Regions from separate parts of the Xenorhabdus poinarii G6 genome, predicted to be linked through region 2. Evidence: predicted binding sites of a transcription regulator. Region 2 holds the regulator's gene; the other holds the start of a gene.

Region 1 (15,526 bases), 780 kb from region 2:
TATCCGGGCATAATTTGGGCAATTTAATGTTGAAGGCTTTAGATCATTTAAGCGTCCGTCCTCTTGAAGCCATTAATTTGATCCGCAATTTATTGAAAGTCAACGCACAGTTGATTCCCATGTCAGAGCAATCGGTTGATTTAATGGCCATCGATGAGCAAGGTAATACCGTGTATGGCGAAGTGAATGTCGATCAACTCAATGGTGTACCACAAGCGCTTGCCCTTTATCCTCATGTCAACACGACGAAAGAAGCACTGGAGGCGATTGAGCAAGCAGATTTAATTCTGATCGGACCTGGCAGTTTTTTCACCAGCCTAATGCCATTGTTATTATTGGAAGATTTAACGCAATCCCTGCGACGTAGCAACGCGAATATGATTTATATCGGTAACTTAGGGAAAGAGCTGAGTCATGCGGCAACAAAGCTAACGTTAAAAGATAAAATTGACATTATGGAAAATAAGATTGGCCGCAAAATGATCCATGCACTGATTGTCGGCCCACGTACAGATATCAGCGCCTTTACGGATCGAATTGTGACCCAACAGGTTTTGGAAGCGCAGGATATCCCTTATCGCCATGATCGTGAATTATTACGCCAGGCAATTGAATACACGCTGCAAAAATTGGGTTAGCGATGTGCCTGAGCATTGTGCCCACGGCACAATGCTCATGACTCAGGCGTTGGTGATAAATTGTGCCCGTAATGTCTGAACCTGATCACGGAGATTAGCCGCTTGTTCAAATTCCAAGTCCCGTGCATGTTGGTACATTTTATCTTCCAGTTCACGGATTTTATGTTCCAGCTCTTTCGCGGATAAATGGCGGTAATCCCTCGTCTCTCCGGCAATTTTACGCTTACCTTTGGCTTTTCCTTTACCATCAACAGGTTGACCAATTTTCAGAATGTCACCGATTTTTTTATTCAGCCCTTGCGGTACAATACCGTGTTCTTGATTAAATGCCTGCTGTTTGGCGCGACGACGCTCCGTTTCATCAATGGCTTTCGCCATCGACCCCGTCACTCTATCACCGTATAAAATTGCTTTACCGTGTAGATGACGCGCTGCACGGCCGATAGTCTGGATCAGAGAGCGCTCTGAACGCAGGAAACCCTCTTTATCTGCATCTAAAATGGCAACCAGGGAAACTTCCGGCATATCCAGACCTTCACGCAATAAGTTAATACCGACCAAAACATCGAATTCACCAAGACGAAGATCACGGATAATTTCCACCCGTTCCACGGTGTCAATGTCGGAGTGAAGATAACGCACCCGCTCACCATGCTCTTCCAGGTATTCCGTCAGATCTTCGGCCATACGTTTAGTTAAGGTCGTGACCAACACCCGCTCATTTTTTGCCGCCCGGATACGGATTTCAGATAACAGATCATCCACTTGAGTTGCCACAGGGCGAACTTCAATTTCGGGGTCAATTAACCCCGTCGGACGCACGACTTGTTCGACAAGTTCATTGCCCGATTTTTCCAATTCATAATGACCCGGCGTCGCTGAAATATAAATGGTCTGTGGCGCCAATGCTTCAAATTCTTCAAACCGCAATGGCCGGTTATCCAGCGCTGACGGCAAACGGAAACCGTACTCCACTAATGTTTCTTTGCGGGATCGATCGCCCCGGTACATTCCGCCGATCTGCGGAATAGTGACGTGAGATTCATCAACCACCAGCAAACCGTCTGCCGGAAGGTAGTCAAATAGCGTTGGCGGAGGTTCTCCGGCAGAACGACCTGACAGATAACGAGAATAGTTTTCAATGCCAGAACAGTAGCCCAGTTCACTCATCATTTCGAGATCGAACTGTGTTCGCTGAGTAATACGCTGCTCTTCCAATAATTTGTCTGACGCCAACAACACCTTACGCCGCTGCACTAATTCCGCTTTGATCGCCTCCATCGCCTGAAGGATGCGTTCACGCGGGGTGACATAGTGCGTCTTGGGATAAACAGTATAACGCGGCACCGAGTACACGATCTGCCCTGTCAGCGGATCAAACAGGGAAAGACGTTCAACTTCATCATCGAACAACTCCACACGCAGCGCCTGTTCATCTGATTCTGCGGGAAAAATATCAATCACTTCACCACGGACCCGGAATGTGCCTCGCTGGAAGGCCTGATCATTACGGGTATATTGCAGTTCTGCCAAACGACGCAAGATAGCACGCTGGTCAATTAACATACCTTCCGTTAAATGCAGCATCATTTTCAAATAACTATCAGGATCACCCAGGCCGTAAATCGCAGAAACAGAGGCAACGACAACGACATCACGACGTTCCAGCAACGCTTTTGTTGCCGACAGGCGCATCTGCTCTATATGTTCGTTCACGGAAGCGTCTTTTTCGATAAAGGTATCGGAGCTAGGCACATAGGCTTCCGGCTGGTAGTAATCGTAGTAGGAGACAAAATATTCTACGGCATTCTCAGGAAAGAACGCTTTCATCTCGCTATAAAGCTGTGCGGCCAATGTTTTATTGGGAGCAAGGATCAGGGTAGGACGATTTATGTTTGCGATAACATTGGCAATCGTAAATGTTTTACCCGATCCGGTTACCCCTAACAGCGTCTGATGAGCCAGTCCATCTTCCAGCCCTTCCTGTAATTGCCGGATAGCCGATGGCTGATCGCCTCCCGGTTTAAAATCAGAATGCAACTTAAAAACCTTACTCGTTTCTTTGCTCATTTTTCCCGCACCATCCCCTGAAAACCCCTTTTTATCATACTGGATAAAAAAACAGCTTCAAGCAAGTTGAAAAAATAATGGTGTTTTTGTTGGCAAGACGATCTTAGAACGATCAAAAAATAGCGGCAAATCACCACTTGGCGCAATATTTACCACCAGGTGATATTCACATGATGATATTAACCTTTAATTAACATGAATCGTGACGATGTTTATCCCCAGATGATGGGATTGCTTTTTCCTATTTTTGCACTCGTTACTGAAATGATAAGACACCAAATCACCAAAGAAGAAAGAAAGAAATTGCTTTTATATAATAAGTTGATTTTTAATCAAAAAAAATCCGAGTAGAGAATAACAACAAATCTCGCCAAAGCCGCGTGTTGCCTTGCACGAGGATACTTTTCTAAAACTAATACACAGGGTTATCCACAAGAATAGTGGATAACTCAGCAAAACCTATTAAGCATGGGTGATCGCGGAGCGATCCTTGTTTATCAATTATTTTCAATAACGGAATATTTTGGTGCTGTTTTAGGATTGCTCTACGTTATTCGTTGTTTAAAAACCAGACAGAAATTGTCGAAACAAAATACTTATCACGTAAAAAAAATCGGCTAAAATGTCACGCTTGAAACTTATTTTAGCCAACTTAAAGTAAACAATTACTTAACCAGTGGATCAATCGTCATATATTGACCGATGTTATCGCTATCACTGAATTCCCCCAGATGAGGAAGAACGCCCAGTAAAGGCGCAGGGATCATACGTTCCAGTGTCGCCAAATATGCCGCCTGATATTTGCCCGCCGGTTCAATTTCATTAGCAACCCAACCGACCAGTTTCAGGCCAGAAGACTGAATCGCTTTTACGGTTAATACAGCATGGTTAATACAACCCAATTTAACACCGACGGTTAAAATGACCGGTAAATCTTCCTGAATAACCCAATCCGCAAAAGTCATGTTTTCCGATAGTGGTGTATACCATCCCCCGGCGCCTTCAATCAAAATCCAGTCAGATTTTTTTGTCAGGACGTCCAATCCCGCAGATAAGACGGAAAACTCGATTGGCTGATTAAGCGCCGCACTCACAATATGGGGTGATGTGGGTTCAACAAAGGCCAGAGGATTCACCTCCTGATAGGTTAATGACACCGTGCTGTGACGTTGCAGAGCCAGCGCATCACCATTACGTATCCCCTCTGTTGTCATTTCACTGCCGGATGCCACCGGCTTGTAACCTGCTGTCTGATAACCTTTTTTCTTCGCAGCCTGCAACAAAGCACAGCTCACAACCGTTTTACCGACTTCAGTATCGGTGCCTGTCAGAAAATACTTATTTGTCACAATAAATGACTCCAAAAACAATTTGATAACTTAACGGATAATTTCCATGATTCCGTGGGTATGCTTCGGCAAGGGCATTGATGCGTTTTCTGGTCATTAATCCGCGCTGGCGGCCATGATGAAGGTGTGTGGCTCCGATCCCCTTTAAAGAGTTCAGTAGTGGCAAAAGTTGTGGGTAGCACTGCAGATATTTCCGGTGAATGATTTTATGTTGATAGGATTGACATGCTTGTGTAATGGCTCGCAGAGGCAAAAATTGATTAATATGCTGATAATCATCCACCTGCTTCCACGCAGTGGCCAATTCATTCAGTGAGTCCTGCGCCAGAGTGGAAAACACGATCAGGCCACCAGGTCGGGTAACACGATAAAACTCCCGCAATGCACTTGGCAAATCACCACACCATTGTACCGCCAGATTACTGAAACAGATGTCCACACTGCTTTCCGCCAACCCCAGATGTTCGATATCCCCTTGCAGATAATAATCGGCAACTTGTTGTCCTTTTGCGTGGTTTAACATGCCAGCAGCCAAATCCAGCGCAATCACTTGTTTACCCTGCTGTTTCCAACGGGCACTAAAAAATCCCGTCCCACAGCCGGCATCCAATACCCGTATGCCTGTATTTTCAGCTTGTACCAGCGTCATCAGGTAGTCACCCGTTTGCTGTTGTAATTTTGCCACCGCGTCATATTTAGAAGCCGCACGACCAAAAGCACCGGCAATCGCGTGTTTATCAATGGCATTAACCGCCAACACCATGCAACGCCTCCAGTAATGTATCTATATCGTACCGTGTATGGTTTGCGGTCAGCGTAATGCGCAATCGCGCACTCGCCGTGGGAACCGTTGGCGGAAGGATCGCTTTGACCCACACTTTTTTTTGCCTGAGAACATCAGACAACGCGGTACAACGTGCATTGTCACCAATAATGAGTGGCTGAATGGCGGTTTCTGAATCCATCAAGACAAAAGGGAGATGCTGTGCTTCATGGCGGAAATAACGAATATTGTTTTGCAGCCGTTGGCGCAGTTCATTGCCTGCTCTGATTTGTCGGACAGCTTCGGAAAGGGCGATTGCCTGTGCCGGTGGCATTGCAGTACTGTAAATCAGATGTCTGGCGTATTGGAGCAAGTATTCTGCGGTTTGTTCATCACATAAAACCGCGGCGCCACTCAAGCCAAAGGCTTTACCAAAAGTGATGATCAAAATCTCCGGTTTCACATTTTGCATCCAGCAACTTCCTCGCCCTTCGTCACCGTGAATGCCAATGCCATGAGCATCATCCACCATCAGCCAGCCTGCCGCCGCTTTCGCTTGCTGAGCAATAGCGCCAAGGGGGGCACAATCCCCATCCATACTGAAAACACCTTCCGTCACCACCAGCGTTTTGCCGCCACCTGTTTTTGCCAAATGCCGTTGCAGTGATCCCATATTGTTGTGCCGAAACCGCCGATACTGTGCGGGAGAAAGCATGGCAGCCTCCAGCAACGAAGCATGACTCAGGCGATCAGCAATAATGCGATCTTCTTTTTCCATCAAAGCCGCAATCACCCCTTGATTAGCGGCATAACCCGAAATGAAGAGTAAGGCGCGGGAGTACCCCAGCCATTCTGCCAATTGTTGTTCCAGCACCTGATGCGCAACGGTATAGCCTGTAACATGGCCTGACGCGCCACTCCCCACCCCATGCTGTTCAGCCCCTTGCTGCCAGGCCGCAATGATCCGGGGATGCCGGCTTAATCCAAGATAATCGTTGCTGGAAAAATTCAGATATTGACCATCTGAAGTGAACAGTAACCGCCCATCCGATCCCTGATGGACTTGCCTATTCCGCCACAGCGAAGTGCCCCGACGTTCGGCCAAACGCCGTGAGAGAGAATCTGACCAGTTCATCATAGCGCCGCATTATAGAATTGTTCGTTATCAGTATGATGAATAATGGCTTCAGTCAGATGCTGCTGCTGTTGATTATCACCGAATGCCGTTTTTGTCTGTTGAGGATTGATGCCTAAACGACGGAAGAGTTGCAAATCTTGATCTTCATCCGGGTTGGGGGTCGTCAATAATTTGCAGCCGTAAAAAATGGAGTTGGCACCTGCCATAAAACACATGGCCTGAGTTTGTTCATTCATCTGTTCACGACCCGCAGATAAACGGACATACGATGTTGGCATCATGATCCGTGCGACCGCAATGGTACGGATAAAGTCAAAAGGATCGACATCTTCATTATCTTCCAATGGTGTTCCTTTGACTTTTACCAACATATTGATCGGCACACTTTCCGGCGGTTTAGGTAAATTGGCCAATTGCACCAATAATGCTGCCCGATCACGAATTTGCTCCCCCAAACCAATAATGCCCCCGGAACAGACTTTAATACCGGCATCCCGGACATTATCCAATGTATCCAATCTGTCCTGATAACTGCGTGTAGTGATAATGTTGCCGTAAAATTCTGGCGAAGTGTCTAAGTTATGGTTGTAATAGTCCAGACCCGCTTCAGCCAAACGTTGTGCCTGAGAGGGATTCAACATGCCCAGCGTCATGCAGGTTTCCATACCCAATGCTTTGACTTCACTGACCATTTTTTCCAGATACGGCATATCCCGTTCATGCGGGTTTTTCCAGGCGGCACCCATACAAAAACGGGTTGAACCCGCCTTTTTAGCTTTGCGGGCCGATTCAATGACGGTTTCCACTTCCATCAGCCGCTCTTTTTCCAGACCGGTTTTATAACGGGAACTTTGTGGGCAGTATTTGCAGTCTTCCGGGCAGGCGCCGGTCTTGATGGAAAGCAGGGTACTGACTTGTACTTGTTGTGGGTCAAAATGCTCACGATGTACCTGTTGAGCCTGAAATAATAATTCAAAAAAAGGCTTATCAAACAAGTGCTGTGCCTGTTTGATTGTCCATTGTTGACGCTCGCTCACAATCGTATCTCCCATGAGAAAAAACGTTGTCAGTTTAAATAATGCCGTTATCATGTCAACCAAAAGCAATCAAAAAAGGTTTACAACAAAATGATCATGACACCTTCCGATCTTGAATTTGACCAACGCCATATTTGGCATCCTTATACCTCAATGACCAATCCACTTCCCACTTATCCGGTCGTATCTGCCCGCGGCGTAGAACTGGTGTTATCAGACGGCCGAACATTAATTGATGGCATGTCCTCATGGTGGTCAGCTATCCACGGTTATCATCACCCCGTTCTTAATGAGGCGGCAAAGGCTCAGATCGATAAGATGTCACATGTTATGTTCGGCGGTATCACCCACTCTCCTGCGATTGAGCTGTGTAAACAATTAGTTGCGATGACCCCTGCGGCACTGGAATGTGTTTTTTTAGCTGATTCAGGATCGGTTGCCGTCGAAGTCGCCCTAAAAATGGCACTGCAATATTGGCAGGCTAAAGGGGAAAAACGCCATCGCTTCCTGACATTACGTCATGGTTATCATGGTGACACATTGGGTGCCATGTCTGTCTGCGATCCAGACAACGCCATGCATAACTTGTATACAGGCTACCTTCCCAATCACCTGTTTGCTGATGCACCACAATGTGCGTTTGGTGATGAGTGGCGACCGGAAGATATTGATTCTCTGCATCAGTTGTTACTGCAACACCATGATGAAATTGCCGCCGTGGTTTTAGAGCCGATTGTCCAGGGTGCGGGGGGAATGCGAATTTATCATGCTGAATATCTGCGCCGGGTTCGCCAACTTTGCGATGAATATCAAATTTTGTTGATAACAGACGAAATTGCGACCGGATTTGGACGAACCGGAAAATTGTTTGCCTGTGAGCACGCCCAGATCGAACCAGATATATTGTGCTTAGGCAAGGCATTAACGGGGGGATATATGACATTATCCGCAACGCTGACTACCCGTCATGTTGCTGAAACCATCAGCCAGGGAGAAGCGGGCTGTTTTATGCATGGCCCCACGTTTATGGGTAACCCGTTGGCGTGTGCCGTTGCCAGTGCCAACCTGAAACTGCTCTCTGATAGCCCGTGGCGGCAACGTATTCAAGCAATTGACGCTCAGTTAAGCACGGAGTTACTCCCGCTCAAGCGACATCATGCGGTCAACGATGTTCGGGTTTTAGGGGCAATCGGCGTTGTTGAAATGAAACAACCGGTTGATGTTGCTTCACTACAATCTCAGTTCGTTCAACGCGGTGTCTGGATCCGGCCATTTGGTCGCTTAATTTACTTAATGCCACCTTATATTATTCAACCAAAACCGTTATCAAGACTGACAAATGCCATTGCGGATGTCATAAAGTGAGGAACCCGATATTTTAGTGACAACAAAAAACACCGATAAAATAAATCACCGACCGCATCATGCAACATATGGCTGCCAGAGATAGAAATAGAACTATTAAATGTGGTGAGATCGATTACAAAGAGGTTATTTCCAGTCACATCAATAATGACGTGACTGGAAAATAACATGTTAATCTGATATCACCGTTATTATTACCGTATTAATATTGATATCTTTAAAAAAATTCAGAGGTTATTATATGTAATTAAAAGAACCAGCGCCTGAAAACTCAATAGGAATAAATGCATGAAACTCATGTTGATAGATTGAAGTTAAATCGCCTAAGTAAATATTCCCCTCAAATAAACGCAAAGTAATATTTTCTTCATTAATAAATAATTGTAGATTAAGCGGAACATTGACGACGGTTTGTATATTTTGCAATACCCCACCCAGGTAAATGTTTTCAAAATTGACTTGTGGCATATCGGGCCCTCCCTGAATATATCCGTTAAACATCACTTGTTGTCCATAATTTGGCTGAGGTCCAATTGTGGATAAACTGGATGTCACTTGAATAAAAGGATAACGACCATATTCCCGGTATGTATTAATGTTGAAGTAACCACTAACATATTCTGACATACCATATCCATAACCACACAATGAAATCATTTTGGGATGCTTTACAAATAAATGTGCTAATTCAGGCTTTTCTTTCGAAACAGTTTCATAGTGTGAGGTGATATTTTCATGCAGTTCATTAGATTTTTTAAATGCTTTTTGCATCTCTTCCTGACTTGGAGATGATAATTTTTTATTGTCCATCATTAATTCCTTGTTTATTTTTTGGGTTCATTGATTTTATTAAATCATTTTAACATCACATCATTACACAAGCGTGATCAATCACGTTGATAAAAATTACTTTTGTTTGTTGTTTAAACTAGGGATGATATTTTTTATGGAATCTATCACAAAAAACCGCGCATAGTGATATAAAATATTTATCGGTTGATGACTAATATTTATCAAAATAGCATTTTCAGATTAAAGAAACCGTTGCCGCACCAAAAATAGCGCGGCTCAGGTTTATAATGCCAAAATCGTCACCCACATCGGGCCTTTGCCAACCGGATAACGCGCCAGAAGGGTCAATACCCCCGAGTACTTATCAATGCGTGACACCGAAATGTGATCAGATTTCTGTCCCGACGCAATCAGGAAATGACCACTGCTATCAATCGCAAAACCACGAGGCTGAGTTTCTGTTGGATAATGCCCGACGAATGTCAGATGATAACCCTCTGCTGAAATACGAAAATGGCTAATCAGACTTTCGGAGCGTTCACTGGTATAAAGATGCCGCCCATCCGGGGTAATGTGAATATCTGCCGACCAACGAACGTTGGCAAAATCGTCGGGTAACGAATCAATGGATTGCACAATACGGTATTTTTCCCATTGACGCAGAACATCAACCGTTGAATCCAATTCATTAATGCAATAAATCGCCGGATTTTTCGGATGGAATGCCATATGGCGCGGGCCAGCACCTGCTGTTGTGGTGATTTCATCTGCCCGGCTTTCTGTCAGATATCCTTGCTTATCCAGATTAAAAATACGGATATGATCTTCTTTCAGGCAGGGGATCAGTAATTGATGATTTTCCCGATCAACATTCGCAGAATGTGGCGCTTGCAACCCTTCAACAATTTGGTGTGGCGCTTTGACAATGCCATTTTCATCAATCGGATGGACGCTTAAGTTATTGAAACTATAAGAAGCAGAAAATAAAAAACGCCCTGTTCTGTCAGTCGATAGATGCGTCGGACTGCCCGGCAATGGCGCAATCGCCCGCGGTTCAAGACGCCCATCTTCCCCAATGGCATAAGTCACGATACTGAATTGCGGACGGATCCCCACATATAAATGCTTGCCATCAGGGTGAACGACCATTGGCTGTACTTCACCCGGCACATTCACCGTCTGGAGAAGCAAAAGTTCCCCTGCCATATTGAGCGACCATACGTGAATTTGTCGGCTGTTTGGGCTGGCTGTATAAACCACCTGTTTCATGTTTTCTCCTTAATGCTTCATTGCCATTTCATTGATCTGTCAAGATTCTTATCTGCTAAACTGCTCACATGACGGTTTAACTCTCTCCGACTCATGTATATTATTCTGTTAATATCATAGACAACCCAGAGGCCAACTTATGTCATATCGCGTTATTGCACTGGATCTTGATGGAACATTGCTCGATCCACAAAAACGTATTTTACCGGAATCACTGGCTGCCCTCAGTGAAGCGCGCCAAGCAGGTATCAAGGTGTTAATTGTGACTGGACGCCATCATGTCGCCATCCATCCTTTCTATCAAGCACTCCAACTTAATACACCTGCCATTTGTTGCAATGGGACTTATTCCTATGATTATGCGGAAAAGAGAGTCCTGGAGTCCAATCCACTCTCAATTCAGGAAGCGTCTCAAGCGCTCTCTTATCTGCAAGATACGGAAATTCAAAATTTAATGTATGTGGACGACGCTATTTTATATCAATTTCCTCATACTGTAGTTCGGACTCTAGCATGGTCAGATTCCCTGCCAGAACACCAACGCCCTAATCTTCAGCAAACGGAAAATTTTCAAGATGCGATTCATGATGTGAATTTCATCTGGAAATTCGCCACCAGCTCACCCAATTTAGTTAAGCTACGTGAAATGAGTCAACAAATTGAAGAAAATGTGGGCCTTGAGTGTGAGTGGTCATGGTTTGATCAGGTCGATATAGCGAAAAAAGGCAACAGTAAAGGTATGCGCTTACGGCAATGGGTGGAATCGCAAGGCTTGAGTATGAACGATGTGATTGCTTTTGGTGATAATTATAACGATCTCAGTATGCTGGAAAGCGCCGGGCTGGGCGTTGCTATGGAAAATGGACCTGATGAGGTCAAAGCACGAGCTGATATTGTCACGCGGGATAATACCCAACCCGGCATCGCTGAAGTCCTGCGAAAATACGTACTGTAATTCGCTCAGGGATTAACGGGAGTCCATTACTGTACTCCCTCTATCACTACCGCTGATTGACCTTATTTCCGACGGCTATCATTTCCTGTGTGTTCATCAGTGACGATTCAACGAAATACTCTTTATCTGTGCATACAACCATTGCCCTGCCCGTAAATTAAGTTCTTCCCGCGCCCAGGGGGTCACTCTCGCCCACAGGCTATGTTCACCCAGCGCCAATTTGACGTCAACCTGACCCTCTTCTTCAAAAAACTCAATCACTTTGACTTGCAACGTATTGCGGATGCTACTGACTTTTGGCCGCTCCGGGACTAAGGAAACGTCTGATGCATCAATACGGATATGCAAATCCGTTCCCGGCATGGCGTCAATTTTTGGTAACCAAAGCGCCTTATCAGCTACTGCGACAGCGGTCATGTGATAACGATGATGATGTTCCATCACCGATACATTCAGTATGCTGCTCAGGTTCTCTTTTTGTAGCCACGGGCGCAGGGCACTGCTTGACCAGATATCTTCCAGGCATCCTGTTGCCCTGACTTTTCCCTGATCCATGACAATGACATGATCTGCCAAACGTAAAATTTCATCCAGGCTGTGACTGACATATAGGATCGGAATTTTGACGTTTTCGGACAACGTTTCGAGATAAGGTAACAACTCACGCTTACGGGGTAAATCTAACGATGCCAGGGGTTCATCCATCAGCAAAATCTCAGGGGCGGTCAATAATGCACGGCCAATCGCCACTCGCTGCTTCTCGCCACCCGATAATGTCATGGGAAAACGTGACAATAAATGTTCAATTCCCAGCAAACTGACAATACGGTCAAATTGCGCTTTCATCTCTGGTGCCATGCCGTATTGTAAGTTCCCTTTCACGCGATAATGCGGGAACAGGCGCGCATCCTGGAAAACATAACCAATCCGGCGCTTTTCCGGTGGCAGAAAGATATTTTGTTCTGTATCCACTAAGGGGGTGCCGTTGAAAACAATACGCCCTTTTTTCGGGCGGCTTAATCCCGCAATGGCGTTAATCAGTGACGTTTTTCCTGCCCCTGACAGCCCGAAGATGGCGGTAATACTTTCTGTTGGCAGAGTCGTCTCAACCTGCATGTGCAACGCCCCCAGATGCTGTTCAAAATCCAGTTCTAACATGCAGCCCCCAAACGTTTTTTCCCCCAACGTGTCAGCCATTCAGAAAGCATCAATGAAATCAGTGCCAGCGCAATTGCAATGAGGCATAAACGCGCTGCGGCGGTTTCAGCACCCGGCATTTCTATCAATGTATACATCGCAAGAGGAATCGTGCGAGTCTCCCCCGGAATATTCGAAACAAAGGTAATCGTTGCACCAAATTCCCCCAACGATCGGGCAAAGGCCAATACCGCCCCCACAATGATGCCAGGCAATGACAACGGTAAGGTAATGGTGAAAAAGACTTTCAGTGATCCCGCACCTAATGTACGGGCGGCCTGTTCCAGCCGACGATCGATACTCTCCAGAGACAACCGAATGGCTCTGACCATCAACGGAAACGCCACCACCGCCGAAGCCAACGCCGCGCCTGTCCAATTAAATGCAAAACTGACACCAAACCAGTCATAAAGAAATTCCCCTATGATCCCGCGGCGCCCCAGACTGATAAGTAACAGATATCCCACCACCACCGGCGGTAACACCAAGGGTAAATGAAGGATACTGTCGAGCAAGGATTTTCCAAAAAACTGACAACGAGCCAACATCCATGCCATTAAGATCCCGAATGGCAGACTGAATAACACAGCAATGCCTGAAATTTTTAAGCTCAGTAAGATTGCCTGCCATTCATATTCACTTAATATCTCCAAAAGATCAGTTCCTACAGTGGAGTAAAGCCGTAGCGTTTAAAAATTGCTGCGGCTTCCGGGGTTTTAAGATAATCATAAAAATCACGAACGGCCTGTTTTTCATGGCCTTTGATTATTGCAATCGGATATTCCACCGGTTTATGGCTTGCAGGTGGAAAAATGCCGACAATTTTCACTTTATTGCTGGCAACAGCATCAGAGCCATAGACAATGCCCAGCGGCGCTTCCGCCCGTTCTACCAGTGCCATACCGCTGCGCACGTTGTTAGCCCGTGCCATCAGGGGATTAACGCTATCCCAGGCCTTCAAATATTGCAGCGCTTCCCTGGCATAAATCCCTACCGGCACATGATCCGGATCGCCAACCGCCAAACGCCCTCCCGCCAGCAGGGATTGCCATTTTGTTTCTCGGTTAATATTAACTTCATTTAATTTGCTCTCTTTAGGGGCAATCAGGGCAAGCTGGTTACCCAATAAGATATGACGGGTATTGTCAGCAATGAATTGCTTATCCGCCGCGTAATTCATCCATTGCTGATCGGCAGAAATAAACATATCTGCTGGCGCACCTTGCACGATTTGACGTGCCAATGTCGAAGATGAAGCATAGACAGCAACAATATCGCCCTGTTTCTCTTTTTTGTATTGTGCTGCAATCTCATCCAGCGCGTTCGTTAATGAAGCAGCAGCAAACACAGTCACGTTATCTGTCGCCCAGAGGTTTCCGATAAACGCAAAAGAGGCCACAGCCCCGGTCAACAACCGATAAACGTTCTTTTTCATTTTACACTCACCCAAGATAATCACTATGGTGCGTTATATATAACAAGATATAACGTCAAATGAACACGTTATGCTAAGATTAATCGGCAAGTTGTGAGCCAGTTTTAGCTTTTATATTCATTTAATGTCAAAGTGGATTGATTTTATGGCTGCTAAGCGGCGTGATGCTGAAGGGATTTTTTCTGGCGAGGAAAAGAGACTCGCCAAATGGTGCTAGGGTTTGATACTCCCCTTCGTTTCATGTTTGGAAATACGGTTAAACACGCCCCCAAGCCCATAAATCAACGCCAAAATAGCCGCCATCGCGACGGGAACCATAATCAGTGCAAATCCCATACTTTTCAGCAATTCAAACATGCTAACCTCATCTCTTTGGGTAACGAACCAATTCACTGTGTCGTCTCTGAACCTGACATAACACAAACGTTAATACCGCTATTCTAGTCAATAAAAAAGTAACAGTAACCGACGAAACGTGCGATTCTTAGAACTCTGTTGTAAGAATCGCACAAATATTTGCCTGAAATGAGCCACTATGCAAGCCCAAATAGTATTAACATTAAAATTACAACAACGCTTGTTCGCTGATCCCCGGCGAATTGAGTTACTCAAGCAGATTAACATCACGGGTTCTATCAGTCAGGGGGCAAAACAGGCAAGGATCAGCTACAAAAGTGCCTGGGATGCCATCAATGACATGAATCAGCTCGCAGATGAGCTATTGGTGAAACGCGCTACCGGCGGGAAAGGAGGCGGGGGAGCCAGACTCACACCGTATGGCGAGCGCCTTCTGCAGCTTTATGATTTGCTAGAAAAAATTCAGCAAAAAGTGTTTGATGCTCTGAAAGATGACTCTCTGCCCTTAAACAGCCTGCTCGCGGCAATATCCCGCGTCTCGTTACAAACCAGTGCCCGCAATCAATTTTTTGGTACGATCACTGAACGTCACCACGAAGATATTCAACAGCAGATCCGTATTCTACTGGCAGATGGTAAAACATCACTCTGTGCGGCCTTGACGGAGCAAAGTGCCAATCGACTGAATTTAGAAAAAGGCAAAGAAGTTCTGGTGTTGATTAAAGCGCCGTGGATAACCTTAACTAAAGAGCCAATTTTTCCGGCTGCATTCGATAATGCGCTATCCGGCCATGTTCACCACATGGAAACAGGAACAGAATACAGTGAAATTATTTTGACCCTTGATGGCGGTGAATCGCTTTGCGTCACACTCTCCCATCAGGCATTCACGCGGTTGCAGCTCCAGCTTCACGATCCGGTCACCGCCCTTTTCAATGCCGATAAAGTGATTATTGCCACTCTGTGTTAAATTTCGCGCCCCTGTCAACCTCACTGTCAGGGGGATAGTGCGATGCTTTCAAATATGTTTAATCCTCAATGAATGACAAACAGAGACACATTGACATTGCACATTATTCCGCTTATTTCTGGTGATCTTTTCGTTGATGTTGCTTAAAAAAAGGAAGAAAAATGTCTGAATTGCAAATAACGCAAGGTCGT
Region 2 (15,526 bases):
CTTTCAGTGCGTTAACCCCACCGCTTGCTTCTGCGGGGAAGAATTTAAAATATTGCAGGCCATTATTCATGCCTGACATTAATTCAGAAACCGTGGCAATCCCCGGAATAAGCGGAATTGAGCCGGTAGTTGCTGCCTTTAACAGCGCATCGGTTAATCCCGGGCTAATGGCAAATTGAGCACCCGCTTCGGTGACCGCCGCCAGTTGTTCTGGATTGAGCACTGTGCCTGCACCGATAATGGCAGCGGGAACTTCTTGAGCGATTAAGCGAATCGCGTCCAGCGCACACGCCGTTCTTAATGTGACTTCCAAAACACGAATGCCACCAGCAACCAGCGCCTTTGCCAAAGGAACCGCGTGTTCAATGTCATTGATCACAATGACAGGGACAACAGGGCCGTCGGTCAGGATCGTTTCTGCGGTTGTTTTCCAGTTATCCATTGGCAGTTTTTCTCGTTAATGTAGAACACCAGGGGATTAAAATCCCTTAATCGTCCACGGCCACAACCGGTATGTTCTTCACTTAATTCCACCGTATTCCCGACTCACTGCTTTTGCGGCTCGCATAACAAGGGCTCCGAGTTCAGTCACTTGATCATCAGAGATGCGTGATATCGGGCCGGAAATGGAAATCGCGGCAAAAGCTTCTTGATGTTCATCATAGATACAAGCAGCAATACAACGTAATCCTAATGCATGTTCTTCATCATCAAACGAAAATCCTTGCTTACGGATCTGTTCAAGATTGTCTGTTAATGCCGCCGCGGTGGTACAGGTACGTTGCGTATAAGCGTGCATTCCTTTCTTATGCAGCAATTGCAGGCGTTTTTGTTCAGGTAGCGTAGACAGCAGCGCTTTTCCGGCACCAGAAGCATGCATCGGGAGCTTACCGCCAATAGGTGCGGACATTCTCATCAGCGCATTGCATTGCACTTGGTCAACAATCACCGCCTCATATTCATCAAGGTTCAGGATGGCGAGATTGACGGTTTCACCTGAGTCTTCCATTAACTGACGCAATATCGGATGAACCAAGACCATCAAATTGCGGCTTTGTAGAAAACTACTGCCAACCACAAACGCATGGGAAGCAATCACCCATAATCCCAGATCCCCTATTTGGCGGACAAAACCGTGTTGCTGTAAAGTCGTTAAAAGGCGATGAGTCGTGGAGTTGGGCAAGCCGGCCTGGATGGCCAGATCAGTCAAGGTAACGCCAACGGTAGAATCGGAAATATATTCCAAAAGTGTTAAACCTCGACTTAACGATTGAACCTGACCGCTTGCAACGGCACTGTTTGTCGTCATTTTAGCTTTTTTTGTGCGTTTGCTGGCAACGGCTGTGTTCATAAGGTTCCCTCTGAATCATCATCTGATTGCAGCAATGGTAGCTGCGATGGGTAAAAAATGGAATTTGTTTTCGTTTTATTATTATGGATGATAAAGAGAAGAAAAACACATCCGATGTGTCGTTACACAACGCGTCACAAAGACACTATGCTTCAAAAAAACATTATGCTTCAAAAAAGACACTATGCTTCAAACAAGCTCTGATGCAATGTTTGGATCACCTGTTCCGCATCTTTACCGGGAACGAGCAGACAGATATTATGGCTGCTTGCACCACAGCTGATCATGCGAATATGAAAAGATTCCAGTACGCCAAAGACCCGTTTTCCTAATCCTTGTGCCTGCGAAAGCGCATTGCCAATAATGGCAACCAGCGCCATATCTTCTTCGACTTCGACCCGACATAACGTTGTCAGCTCAGTGAGTAGTGCATTGGTCAGCAAACTGCCATTCGTGCTGGTGGAGCCAGTGGTATCCAGCGTCAAAGCGATGCTGACTTCTGACGTGGTAATCAGATCAACTGAAATATTGTGACGTGACAGTAGGGTAAAGATTTCTGCCAGAAAACCTCTGGCATGAAGCATTTTCAGGCTATGCAGTGTCAGCAACGTTTGTCTGCGACGTAACGCTAATGCACGGAACAGCGGAGGATTTTCGGTGTGATCACAAACCACAGTACCGCCTGCTTGTGGATCTTTGCTGGAACCGACAAATACCGGGATCCCACTGCGGATCGCAGGTAACAATGTGGCAGGATGGAGGATTTTGGCACCAAATGTTGCCATTTCTGCTGCTTCATCAAAGGCAATTTTATCAATGCGATGAGCAGCAGGCACAATACGGGGATCGGTGGTATAGATACCTGGAACATCTGTCCAGATATCAACGCGTTGTAGACCAAGCGCTTCGACTAACAAGGCGGCGGTATAATCACTGCCACCTCGTCCCAGTGTCGTTGTGCGGCCTTTTTCCTCTCTGCCAATAAAACCCTGTGTAATGATGATGGTATTGCTCAGGCGGGGATGCAGATACTCCATCGCTAAAGTCTGGAGCTGGAAAACATCGGGCTCTGCCCGCCCAAAGTTATCATTGGTTCGCATGATCCGACGGATATCAAACCACTCAGCATGAGCATGGCGTTGACGCAACAACTCCACAAACAGCAACGTGGACATAATTTCACCGTGGCTAACCAATTCATCGGTCAAGGCTGCTGACGTTGCGAGCGATGCGGCTTCTGACAGCATCTCAATATTTTCCAGCAGGCGATCAATTTCCTCGCGGATCACTTCCGCTTCGGCCAATTGATCAATAATGGCATATTGAATATCACGAATCTGTTTCAGCTCGCGCTCCCTCTTGTCGCCATCACAGCCAGCGGCCAACGCAAGTAGCAAATTAGTCACGCCAGCGGAGGCTGACAAAACGACCACACGGACATTGGCGTTTGCCAAAATAATATTGGCGCAGTTATTCATGGCATCAAAGTCTGCCACACTCGTACCACCGAATTTTGCGACAACATACTGCGAGTCAGGAGAGGAAACAGCACACATGAAAGATAGCCTTTTGTTCGGAAAATTGGCTTTTAGAAATATCGGGTTGGGTGTACTGAGTCAATGCCTGACAGCGAAGTATCAATAATTTTCATGATGGAAATGAAATTATCGTTTTTGCCTATCTCAATAATTAGGGCTGGAAATCGTTGACTATTTTGACCAATATCAGTAATCACAAGGAAAGGGAGATAAATCACAGCATTAAACCGTTACAATCTGTGTATTCCTATTGTTTATTGGCATTGTTTATTGATCGTTGATAGAGAGCATAACTTATGAAAAACATCGACCCAAGCCAGACAGAAGCCTGGAAAGCATTACAACAACATTTTGAGCAGATGAAAAATGTGCATTTGCGGGATCTGTTTGAACAGGATAAAGAACGGTTTACCGCATTTTCTGCGACATTCGATCAGCAAATCCTGGTGGATTATTCCAAAAACCGTATTACCGCAGAAACACTGGCAAAGTTACAGGCATTGGCGCAAGAAACGGAGTTAGCTAGTGCAATCCGCAGTATGCTCTCTGGTGAGAAAATTAATCGTACGGAAGATCGTGCGGTATTGCACATCGCTCTGCGTAACCGTAGTAATACCCCGATTATGGTGGACGGGGAAGATGTGATGCCACAAGTCAATGCCGTGCTGGCGAAAATGAAATCATTCAGCGAGCGTATCATCGGTGGTGAGTGGCAAGGCTATACAGGAAAAACGATAACCGATGTGGTGAATATTGGCATCGGGGGATCTGATCTCGGCCCTTATATGGTGACTGAAGCCCTGAAAGCGTATAAAAATCACCTGAATATGCATTTTGTTTCGAATGTTGATGGAACACACATCGCCGAAACGTTAAAAACATTGAACCCAGAAACAACGTTGTTCCTGATTGCTTCCAAAACGTTTACCACACAAGAAACGATGACCAATGCGCACACCGCGCGTCGTTGGTTCCTGGAAAGTGCGGTTGATGAAACACATGTGGCGAAACATTTTGCGGCATTATCAACGAACGAACATGAAGTCAGCAAATTCGGTATCGATCCACAAAACATGTTTGAGTTTTGGGATTGGGTTGGGGGTCGTTATTCGCTCTGGTCTGCAATCGGTTTATCTATCGCACTTTCCATTGGTTATGAAAACTTTGAGCAGTTACTGAGTGGCGCTCACGCGATGGATAAACATTTTGCACAGACCGACTTTGAACAGAATATTCCTGTCTTGCTGGCACTGATCGGGATCTGGTACAACAATTTCTTTGGCGCAGAAACTGAAGCGATTCTGCCTTATGATCAATACATGCACCGTTTTGCTGCCTATTTCCAGCAAGGCAATATGGAATCAAATGGTAAGTACATCGATCGTAACGGCGATCCGGTGGGTTATCAGACCGGGCCGATTATCTGGGGTGAACCGGGGACGAATGGTCAGCACGCTTTTTATCAGCTTATTCACCAGGGAACCAAATTGATCCCATGTGATTTTATTGCCCCGGCAATTAGCCATAATCCTGTTGGCGATCACCATCGTAAATTGCTTTCTAACTTCTTTGCGCAAACAGAGGCATTAGCATTTGGTAAAACTCAGGCTCAAGTGGAGGCGGAATTTACACAAGCAGGGAAAAGTGCTCAAGATGTGGCGAATGTTGTGCCGTTCAAAGTATTTGAAGGTAACCGCCCGACTAACTCTATTCTATTGCGCGAAATTACCCCATTCAGCTTGGGGGCATTAATTGCCATGTATGAACATAAGATTTTTGTTCAGGGCGCCATTTTGAATATTTTCTCGTTTGATCAATGGGGCGTTGAACTGGGTAAGCAATTAGCGAACCGTATTCTGCCGGAACTGCATGATGAAGCAGCGGTTACTAGCCACGATAGCTCAACAAATGGTTTGATTAATCGGTTCAAAAAATGGCGTTAATCTGACTTTCCATTTTATTTGCACCTGGCTCACCTCAATAACCATATTCATTGAGGTGAGTTTTTTGTTATTGACATAATTTGTTATTAACTTTTTCTTTTATCAGTCTGCAACATGATATCCTCACCCTGCATTCGTTGTGCTATCGGGGAATTTGATATTTCCCGCAATGGAAAAATGACATGGCAGATAACACTACATTAACTTCGACACATCACATAATTACTTCACCCCCCATTCACTGGTTATCGGCTGATGAGCCTGACCTGCCTGATGCAATTTTAGACTGGCTGATGGAAGCTGGCTCAATGACACGCCGCTTTGAACAATATTGTCAGCAAGTCTCCGTTTCTCCCTTGCGGGAGTGCTTTATCACCGCCGAAGAATTAGGAGATGAAAGTAAGCACTTACCTTTAAGTGAACAGTATTGGTTGCGCGAAATTGTTTTATATGGGGATGGCACGCCCTGGTTATTGGGGCGTACGGTCATTCCGACAGAAACATTAACGGGCCCGGATAAAAAGTTGGTCGATGTGGGAACCGTGCCACTTGGACGTTATCTTTTTAGTAGTCATAATCTGACACGAGATTATATTCAAATAGGGCGGCAAGAAGATCGTTGGGCGCGGCGTTCTTTACTGAGAATATCAGGTAAGCCTTTGTTGTTAACAGAAATTTTTCTTTCTGAATCACCGGTCTATCAGATCAACAAAATAAAAAGGGAGAAATAGATTGAAGGTCAGTATGACGCAGAATAAATGGCGTGCGTATTGCCGTTTGATGCGTATCGATAAACCCATTGGCATATTATTATTACTATGGCCGACCTATTGGGCATTGTGGATCGCGGCAAAAGGCATACCGAATCTACCTATATTGTTAGTCTTCACTATTGGCGTATTTTCTATGCGTGCCGCAGGATGCTGCATTAATGATTTCGCCGACAGAAAAATTGATGGGTATGTGGAGCGGACAAAATCTCGTCCTCTCCCCAGTGGTGACATCACCGAAAAAGAAAGCAAAATCCTGTTTGCCACACTGGTACTGATTTCTTTTGTGATGGTGCTGACGCTGAATAAAATGACGATTGCACTGTCAGTTGTGGCGTTGGTGCTGGCATGGGCTTATCCTTTCGTTAAACGTGTCAGTCACCTGCCACAAGTCGTATTAGGTGCGGCTTACGGCTGGTCAATTCCCATGGCATTTGCCGCAGTCAGTGAATCCTTACCTCTAGAGTGCTGGCTGCTATTTCTGGTAAATATCATTTGGTCTGTGATTTATGATACACAGTATGCCATGGTAGATCGCAATGATGACCTGAAAATAGGGGTCAAATCGACCGCGGTGCTTTTTGGCCGCTTCGATAAACTGATTATTGGGATTTTGCAATTCATTATGCTGAGCATCCTGGTTTGGGTTGGCAGTATGATGAATTTAAAAGGCATATATTACTGGACGGTATTATTGGTTGCCGCGTTGTTCGTTTTCCAGCAGAAATTGATTGCAAATCGGGAAAGATCGGCTTGCTTTCAGGCATTTATGAACAATAACTACGTCGGTTTTATTTTATTCTTGGGTATCTTCTTTAGTTATTTCAGCTATGTCTAGGGTGATATGCCATTAATATAAATAACGGGCGGAGATCCGCCCGTTAATGTTTTGTTTTCGATGATCAGTGCCTGCCATGATCAGCTTAATAGTGTGATTGCTGATCTTGTGTGACCTGTACAGGTTCATTTTGTTCTGCTGGCATACTGACACTTTCAATCGTCAGACGAATCTCAGGTGACATCAGCTCGCTTAATACATGATAAAGCTCCTGAGCACTGGTAGTGATCATGTCACCGCTGTCTTGAATGTAACCTTCTTCGCGTAACGTATTAACCGAACAGGCAAAGACTGCCTTGTCAAAAAATTCCGGGGCATTGATACCATGCAGGACAGACAGACGTTGTGCCAGCATTCGGCTCTCTTTTTCCAGTACACCACGGCTAATTTCAGGGGTGGCATTCAACAAAGAAAGCGTAATGGCATAACGTTGCAGCGTTTCTCTGATACCTGCCGCCAGTAATTGCAGTGGACGAATACGTGCCGGATTCAGCACCAGCATTTCTTGCTCTTTGTGACAGATAAGGCATTGGCGTGCCAGTTCATCAACCAGAGTATTGACGACACCGGGGAGCATTTCTTGATTGTAACGCATGAAAAGCTCTTGCTTGATCAGCGGATAAATCAGTGCGACCTGTCTGAGTAATTCACTGCGGCTAATGCGGCGGTGATGCATAACAATACTGGTAATTAAGGATGGCAGGATCAGTAAGTGTTGGATATTGTTGCGATAATAAGTCATCAATACCGCGCTTTCGCGTGGCAGGATAATAATATCCCCCAGACTGTCTTTTTCGACTTCAAACTTATTCATCAACAAAGCAGAATCTAACAATTCTTCCGCGCTTTTATTCGGCACAGTGATATCGTGTGTGTAAGGCACATGACGCAGTAATTGCAGATAACAATCTAACTGCTCAATAAGCTGTTCACGAGTCAGTGCTCGCTGACGTGATGATAACAAGGCTGTGGTGCATAAATTGATCGCATTGGCTGCAGCCGCATTATTGATGTTGACCATAATATTGCCAGCCAGCTTACTGACCGTTGGCGCCAGCCAAGTTGGACGTTGGGGGTCGATTGGGTCAATAGCGTCACGCCACTCCGGCACATTCTGGTTCAGATACTGTACCAACGGGATCGGCTCACCAAAATTCACGTAACCCTGCCCCAGATTACGTAATTTGCGCAGCCCACGAACCATCTGGAAAAACCCTTCTTTTTCTTTGGTTGCACCACGCAGTTCTTTGGCATATGTTGCCACTTCCATCACATGCTCATAACCGATATAGATCGGCACGATGGTGATTGGCCGTGATTCTCCCCGCAGCATCGCCTGTAATGTCATGGAGAGAGTGCCCGTTTTGGGATCAAGCAGGCGACCAGTACGAGAACGTCCCCCTTCGACAAAATATTCAACCGAATAACCACGGGTAAACAACTCACCAAGATATTCACGGAAGATTGTCGAATAAAGTTTACTGCCTTTAAATGTTCGGCGGATAAAGAACGCACCGAGACGACGGAATATCGGGCCTGCGGGCCAGAAATTCAGGTTAATGCCCGCCGCAATATGCGGTGGAACCAGCCCCTGGTGATAAAGCACATAAGAGAGCAAAAGGTAGTCCATATGGCTGCGGTGGCAGGGGACGTAAACCAGTTCATGGCCATCTTGTGCTAATTGACGAACCCGTTCAGCGTTATGAACATGAATGCCCTGATACAAACGGTTCCATGTCCAACTTAAAACCCGGTCGGTCAAACGTACGGTTTCATAGGAGAAGTCCGCAGCAATCTCTTCCAGCATATTGATGGCATGTTGTTTTGCCTTTTCGGGCGTGATTTTTTTGCTGCGCGCTTCATCAGCAATGGCTTTTTCTATCGCCTTTGAAGTCAGTAGCTTGTTGAACAGATCTTGTCTGGCAGGCAAACGTGGGCCAACCGCCGCAAGACGCTGGCGGGAGTAGTGTATTCGTGCAACACGGGCAAGTTTATTGGCGATAATATTATCCGTCCCATGCTCATCAGCCATCCGGCGTAAAGATACAGGGGTGGAGAATCGCACAAAACTATCTCGTCCAAGCCACAGGATTGCAAAAAACTTCTGTACGCCATTGAGCAAACGGAGTTGCGGAGCGGTATTGCCTTCTTGTCCCTCGCGTCCGGGAGAACGACCAAACATGACGGAAACCGGCACCATCTGGATATTTAAATCAGGATTATTACGATGTAAATCCAGATAGGCGTGAAAAATTTTCACTGACTCATGCTTTGGCGCATAACAACGGAACACTCGTGGGCCGTTATCGATAAAGACACAGCTTGGAAGTTGTGTATCGCCAATTTCCAAAGGATCTAACGGATCCGGCAGATCTTGCGCCAGACATTGTTGACGCAGGGTCAATAAGTCTGTTTTTGAATGGTACGGCAGCACATATAAAATAGGGCGGGTCGTATCAAGACGCAGCTCCGCAATGGGATCCGTAGGGATAAGTTTACTTTTTACTAAAAATTTTAGTGGCAAATTCAATAAGTTATAATATATTTTACGCCAACCTGACATAACTGCTTTAAGCCTCTTGTTAGCAATGCGTCGCAAGGATACCAGAAACAGATTTTGAGATCTGTGGAAATAAGACAATAATAAAGGCTAAAAGTTATCTAACCAGACAATTATTAAACTCACTGAAGATGATTTTTTATGGCCAATCAATCAACAGGTTTTATCCGCATCATTAAAGCAATTGAATATTCAGCAAAAGGAATCAAGGCGGCATGGAAAAATGAAGCTGCATTTCGGCAGGAAACGATCGTTGCCCTGCTTGCAATCATCATTACATTCTCTTTAGATTTTGGCTTACTTGAGCGACTCCTTCTTATTGGTTCTGTTGTGCTGGTGGTCATTGTTGAAATCCTCAACAGTGCGATAGAAGCGGTGGTGGATCGTATCGGCAGTGAATATCATGAATTATCAGGTCGGGCGAAAGATATGGGATCAGCGGCTGTCTTGCTCACCATATTTTTAGCGCTGTTTACTTGGGGAATGATCTTTTGGTCACATTTTTTGTGCTGAAGTGGTCTGTTTTTTTCATCAAAACAGGTTAATTAGTTGCTTTTACATGCTGACGGTTCCCAATTTGAATTTACCTGTATATACTCACAGTTTGGCTGTATAAACAAACAGGGGGCGAAATGAAAGCATTAACTGCCAGGCAGCAGCAAGTTTATAACTTGGTGCGTGACCATATTTCGCAAACGGGTATGCCACCAACACGCGCTGAAATTGCAGCACGTCTTGGTTTTCGTTCACCTAACGCAGCAGAAGAGCATTTAAAAGCACTTGCGCGTAAAGGGGTGATAGAGATTATCTCTGGGGCATCCAGAGGTATCCGTTTGCTTCTCGAAGAAGAAGATGCAGGGGCGAGGTTACCGCTGATAGGTCGTGTTGCTGCCGGGGAACCATTGCTGGCGCAGGAACATATCGAAAGTCACTATAAGGTTGATCCTGAACTCTTCAAACCGAGCGCTGATTTTCTGCTGCGTGTAAGCGGAATGTCTATGAAAGACGTTGGTATTATGGATGGCGATTTACTGGCCGTGCATAAAACACAGGATGTGCATAATGGACAAATTATCGTGGCGCGCATTGAAGATGAAGTCACAGTAAAACGCTTTAAGCAAACAGGAAACAAAATTGAATTGATTGCTGAGAATCAGGAATTTCAACCAATTGTTGTGGACTTGAGCGAACAGAGTTTCACTATTGAAGGGTTGGCAGTAGGCATTATTCGTAACGGGGATTGGTTCTGACTGTAAAATCGGATACTGTATTTTGCCATTTTGGGGCGGTCATCTTTGCCAGTACCCGTTAAACGTGGGTTTAGCGGGACTTAAAAATAGGTGCTCATTGCTATGACCGCCTGATTATTTCACCCGGCCTCAAGCATTTTTTATTTCTTTTTCTTCTCTTCAACCGAATGATTGTGCTGACATGTATCGTGCGCCGTGCAAGATTCAATCTCATCACAGGAAGAACATATACCATGGACTTCTATCACACTATTTCGCAAATGAAACCCTGTCCCTTGAGCTAACTGCTGGATAGCCGATTCAATGTCTTTTGCCTCTTTTTCGGTCACTGAACGACACACTTCACAGATAAACATGGCCGAAGTGTGGCAGGGTTCTTCAAAATGATGGCAAAGCACATAACTGTTTGTGGATTCTATTTTGTGGATAAAACCTTGTTCCAGCAAAAACTCTAATCCACGATAAACGGTAGGGGGTTTAGCCTGTGGCTCTACTTCACGTAACAGATCCAGCAAGTCATAAGCACTTATTGCCCCAGGCTGCTCTGTCATTAAGCGAAGTATTTCAAGGCGTTGAGGTGTTAAACGTACCCCTCTTGACAGGCAGATTGTTTCAGCCTGAGCCAGTAACTTTTTTGGATTGATCGTTTTCATTACATCTCTCACACTGACATGACGCTAACAGCTTTAATATTATCATGTTTTCGGGGAGGAGAGAGGTGGGAGAGCAAACAATATACTGCCGTGTTTGGTTGGGTATTGGGGACATTTTTCTATGCTATAGTAGACCACATTTTATACCCACGGCTCTCCAGAAGTGCTGAAAGGGTGTGGTTAATTTAAAAACATTTGAAATATCTTGAAATGCAAGAACATAAAGAAGTTAAAACTCCCTTTGAAATCAACGGGAAAACCCATACATTCAAACCCTCCCGCTTTTCTGTTGCGCCGATGCTGGACTGGACTGACCGTCATTGCCGTTACTTCCATCGCTTATTAAGCAAGGAAGCGCTTCTTTACACGGAAATGGTCACAACGGGGGCGATTATTCATGGTAAAGGGGATTATCTGGCGTATAACGAGCAAGAGCATCCAGTGGCATTGCAATTAGGGGGAAGTGATCCTCAGGCATTGGCGCAATGTGCCAGAATGGCACAGACGCGGGATTACGATGAAATCAATTTGAATGTCGGTTGCCCTTCTGATCGGGTGCAGAATGGTCGCTTTGGCGCCTGTCTGATGGGCGAAGCCACACTGGTAGCCGACTGTGTTAAAGCAATGCAGGACGTGGTGGATATTCCTGTCACGGTGAAAACCCGGATTGGCATTGATGAACAGGATAGTTACGCGTTTTTGTGTGATTTCATTGATACCGTCGTGAAAAACAGCGATTGCGATAATTTTATTATCCATGCACGCAAAGCGTGGCTGTCGGGTTTAAGCCCAAAAGAAAACCGTGAAATTCCCCCTTTGGATTACCCGCGGGTTTATCAATTGAAAAAAGATTTTCCGCAACTCACCCTTTCTATTAACGGTGGTATTAAATCGCTGGAAGAAGCGAAACAACATTTACAACACATCGATGGTGTGATGATTGGGCGAGAAGCTTACCAAAATCCCTCTATTCTAGCGCATGTGGATCGTGAGCTTTTTGATCACACCGTTCCTGTGACCAATACTGTTGACGCGGTTAAGTCCCTCTATCCTTATATCGAACAGGAATTATCTCAAGGCACTTATTTGGGCCATATTACTCGCCATATTTTAGGAGTCTTTCAGGGAATACCGGGGGCACGTCAATGGCGTCGTCATTTAAGTGAGAACGCCCATAAACCAGGCGCTGATATTATGGTTGTCGAGAAAGCCCTGGAAATGGTGAAAGAGCGGATGTAATCCGCTCAGGTGTTTTGTTAATCAAGTCTTTTGGCGTATTCGGAAAATAGGGTTGACGATGTTGCTAATTCCATCCGAGGCAGCTGAGGTATTGTTGATAGTCCAGAAGCGATTAGTGGAATCGCTGGTAGCAGTCTACCTGCATGGTTCGGCCGTGGTTGGTGGCCTTCGTCCCCGTAGCGATGTAGATTTGCTCGTGGTTATTGACCAGCCAATAACATCTGAGATTCGGGAAAGTCTTGCTGCCGATTTAATGATGATATCGGGTCGCTATCCCGCTGATCCTGATGGACGCCGCCCTGTTGAAGTGATTGTTTTCTTGCGCACCGATCTTATTGCATCACCTTATCCTGCCCGGAGCGAATTCATTTATGGCGAGTGGCTGCGTGACGAATATGAAGAAGGGAAAACGCCCAAACCTGTTTGTGATCCAGAACTTACTTTGGTGTTGGCTCAATCACGACAGGAAGCAATACCTCTGCTCGGTCCGGATGCAAGTCGTCTTATACCCGTTATTCCAAGATCAGACATTCGCCGGGCGATTAAAGAGGTTCTGCCGGTTTTACTTGAAACGCTACAGGGAGATGAGCGCAATGTTCTGCTAACGCTGGCACGTATGTGGCGAACCGTTGTTACCGGAGAGTTTGTCGCTAAGGATGTCGCTGCCGGCTGGGCTGCAGCCCGCCTTCCAGTCGTACAGGCTATTGTTTTGATCGATGTGCGGGAGAGCTATTTGAGCGGGTGTGAAGAAGATTGGCAAAATCGCCAGCAAGAACTTCAGCTCACGGTAAATGCATTGCACGATTGTGTGCTAACGAATCTATAATGCTCCCCACCTACATGGCCGGACAGACAGGTCTGGACAAGCATAAGGCGCGGGGCTCTTTCATGCCCGCACCGAGTGACATATTCCGTTAATCAGGAACAGTGCTTGCCATTATGGGATCAATAAACTGGAGCCGTGAGTCATGCGGCTCTCCAATGCTTGATGTGCTGCCATTGCTTCATTCAGCGGAAATTTCTGGCTTTCTGGCACATCAACGTTGATTTTTCCCGCTGCAATGACGTCAAATAACGCTTTGCTGGCTTCGTTCAATTCCTCGTGAGTGGTGATATACCCATTAATTGCGGGGCGGGTAACAAACAGGGAGCCTTTTTGATTGAGGATCCCTAAATCGACCCCGGTCACTGGCCCGGATGCGTTGCCAAAACTGACCATCAGTCCGTGGCGCTTCAGGCAATCCAATGAATCCAACCATGTCGCTTTGCCTACAGAATCATAAACAACCCCGACTTTTTCCCCGCCAGTGATATCCAGAACACGTTCTACAATATTTTCGCGATTATAATTAATGGTTTGCCACGCGCCCGCAGCGTGGGCAAGTGCGGCTTTCTCATCAGAGCCGACAGTACCAATCAATTTTGCTCCCAATGCCTTCGCCCACTGGCAAGCAATCAGTCCAACCCCTCCGGCTGCGGCGTGGAATAAGAAAACGTCGTCTTTTTGCACCTTATGCGTCAGAAAAAATAAATAGTAAACGGTTAAACCTTTCAGCAAGGAAGCGGCTGCTTGTTCAAATGAAATGGCATCGGGCAGAAGAACGATCTTATTCGCCTGAACATTATGCACTTCACTGTAAGCACCGATTGTCGATTGGGCATAAGCAACGCGATCACCGATGTTAACGGATGTCACATTGGCACCTACTTTGGTGACAATGCCGGCAGCCTCTGTTCCCAGGCCGGATGGCAAATCAGTTAACGGATATAATCCACTGCGAAAATAGGTATCAATGTAATTAACCCCAATGGCTTTATGTTCGACTTGGACTTCATCAGGTGCCGGATCAGCAGGTATAAATTCACAATATCGGAGTACTTCTGGGCCGCCAGTGGCGGAAAATTCAATATGTTTTGCCATGGTCACTCGCTCGTTATAGTGGAAATATTGGGAACAGCTTCGCACGTTTGCAATGAAATGGATGCAACCTGTGTGAATTTATCGGAAATCATTACAGACTATATATAATTACTCAAGGCTGTTTTCATGGCGTATACTGATACGCTATTTCGTTTTTTGTTTAGTGGATTGATGTGGTACATGGCTGGGAAAAAACCAACTAACAACAGTATGGCTGAACCAAAAGATCGCCAAGTGGAAGGGCTGAAACTTCCACCACACTCTTTGGAAGCAGAGCAATCCGTGTTAGGCGGTTTGATGCTGGATAATGAACGTTGGGATAATGTATCCGAGCGGGTTAGCAGCAATGATTTTTTTAGCCGACCACACAGACGTATTTTCACTGAAATGCAGCGTTTGCTCGAAAGGAGCAAACCCATTGACCTGATCACATTATCGGAATCTCTTGAACAAAATGGTGAGCTCGATAATGTCGGTGGGTTCGCCTATCTTGCCGAATTATCAAAAAATACCCCAAGTGCTGCGAATATCAATGCCTATGCGGATATTGTCCGCGAGCGGGCGGTCGTACGCGACATGATTGCGGTAGCCAATGAAATTGCAGATGCGGGTTATGATCCACAAGGCCGAACCAGTGAAGAGCTCCTGGATTTGGCAGAATCACGCGTATTCCAGATCGCAGAAAACCGGGCCAATAAAGACGAGGGGCCGAGAGGGATTGAACAGATCCTGGAAGAAACCGTTGCACGAATCGAGCAGCTTTATCAGCGCCCACATGATGGCGTGACAGGGGTTTCTACCGGCTATCAGGATCTGGACAAAAAAACCGCAGGATTGCAGAAGTCAGATTTAATTATCGTGGCGGCGCGTCCTTCAATGGGGAAAACAACCTTTGCGATGAACCTGTGTGAAAACGCCGCTATGATGCAGGATAAACCTGTTCTGATTTTCAGCTTAGAGATGCCAGGCAGTCAGATCATGATGCGTATGCTGGCATCCTTATCCCGTGTAGATCAAACACGTATTCGAACTGGTCAGCTTGATGATGAGGACTGGGCGCGAATTTCCAGCACGATGGGGATCTTGCTGGAAAAACGCAACATGTATATTGATGACTCATCCGGTTTGACACCAACGGAAGTGCGTTCCCGTGCGCGGCGAATTTTCCGCGAACATGGTGGGCTGAGCATGATTATGATCGACTACCTGCAATTGATGCGGGTTCCTTCTTTATCTGACAACCGAACGCTGGAAATCGCGGAAATATCCCGTTCATTGAAAGCGCTGGCGAAAGAGCTTCAAGTACCGGTTGTCGCACTCTCTCAGCTTAACCGTAGCCTGGAACAACGCGCCGATAAACGTCCGGTTAACTCCGACTTACGTGAATCAGGCTCTATCGAGCAGGATGCTGATTTGATTATGTTTATCTACCGGGATGAAGTTTATCACGATAACAGTGAACT

Evidence for each region. The regulator LexA, encoded in region 2, represses DNA repair genes until DNA is damaged. The targets are predictions, from matches to a motif close to TNCTGTATGTACATACAGNA.
Region 1: a site for LexA is predicted at 2,746-2,765, ahead of uvrB (excinuclease ABC subunit UvrB). Genes of this name have one in related genera too.

Annotation. Positions count from the first base shown of each region.
Region 1 covers NZ_FO704551.1:2,244,592-2,260,117, forward strand. The annotation lists gene yvcK (uridine diphosphate-N-acetylglucosamine-binding protein YvcK) at 1-638, shown strand, start outside; gene uvrB (excinuclease ABC subunit UvrB) at 681-2,708, opposite strand; gene bioD (dethiobiotin synthase) at 3,374-4,057, opposite strand; gene bioC (malonyl-ACP O-methyltransferase BioC) at 4,047-4,820, opposite strand; gene bioF (8-amino-7-oxononanoate synthase) at 4,804-5,955, opposite strand; gene bioB (biotin synthase BioB) at 5,955-6,995, opposite strand; gene bioA (adenosylmethionine--8-amino-7-oxononanoate transaminase) at 7,092-8,360, shown strand; gene XPG1_RS10425 (hypothetical protein) at 8,598-9,173, opposite strand; gene pgl (6-phosphogluconolactonase) at 9,435-10,421, opposite strand; gene XPG1_RS10435 (pyridoxal phosphatase) at 10,561-11,376, shown strand; gene modC (molybdenum ABC transporter ATP-binding protein ModC) at 11,473-12,534, opposite strand; gene modB (molybdate ABC transporter permease subunit) at 12,528-13,220, opposite strand; gene modA (molybdate ABC transporter substrate-binding protein) at 13,238-14,008, opposite strand; gene XPG1_RS17610 (AcrZ family multidrug efflux pump-associated protein) at 14,222-14,365, opposite strand; gene modE (molybdenum-dependent transcriptional regulator) at 14,544-15,335, shown strand; gene modF (molybdate ABC transporter ATP-binding protein ModF) at 15,497-15,526, shown strand, end outside.
Region 2 covers NZ_FO704551.1:3,025,992-3,041,517, reverse strand. The annotation lists gene XPG1_RS14075 (bifunctional 4-hydroxy-2-oxoglutarate aldolase/2-dehydro-3-deoxy-phosphogluconate aldolase) at 1-442, opposite strand, end outside; gene iclR (glyoxylate bypass operon transcriptional repressor IclR) at 521-1,351, opposite strand; gene lysC (lysine-sensitive aspartokinase 3) at 1,534-2,907, opposite strand; gene pgi (glucose-6-phosphate isomerase) at 3,186-4,832, shown strand; gene ubiC (chorismate lyase) at 5,015-5,563, shown strand; gene ubiA (4-hydroxybenzoate octaprenyltransferase) at 5,577-6,440, shown strand; gene plsB (glycerol-3-phosphate 1-O-acyltransferase PlsB) at 6,526-9,003, opposite strand; gene XPG1_RS14040 (diacylglycerol kinase) at 9,142-9,513, shown strand; gene lexA (transcriptional repressor LexA) at 9,633-10,250, shown strand; gene zur (zinc uptake transcriptional repressor Zur) at 10,391-10,903, opposite strand; gene dusA (tRNA dihydrouridine(20/20a) synthase DusA) at 11,114-12,142, shown strand; gene XPG1_RS14020 (aminoglycoside nucleotidyltransferase ANT9) at 12,201-12,968, shown strand; gene XPG1_RS14015 (quinone oxidoreductase) at 13,080-14,063, opposite strand; gene dnaB (replicative DNA helicase) at 14,244-15,526, shown strand, end outside.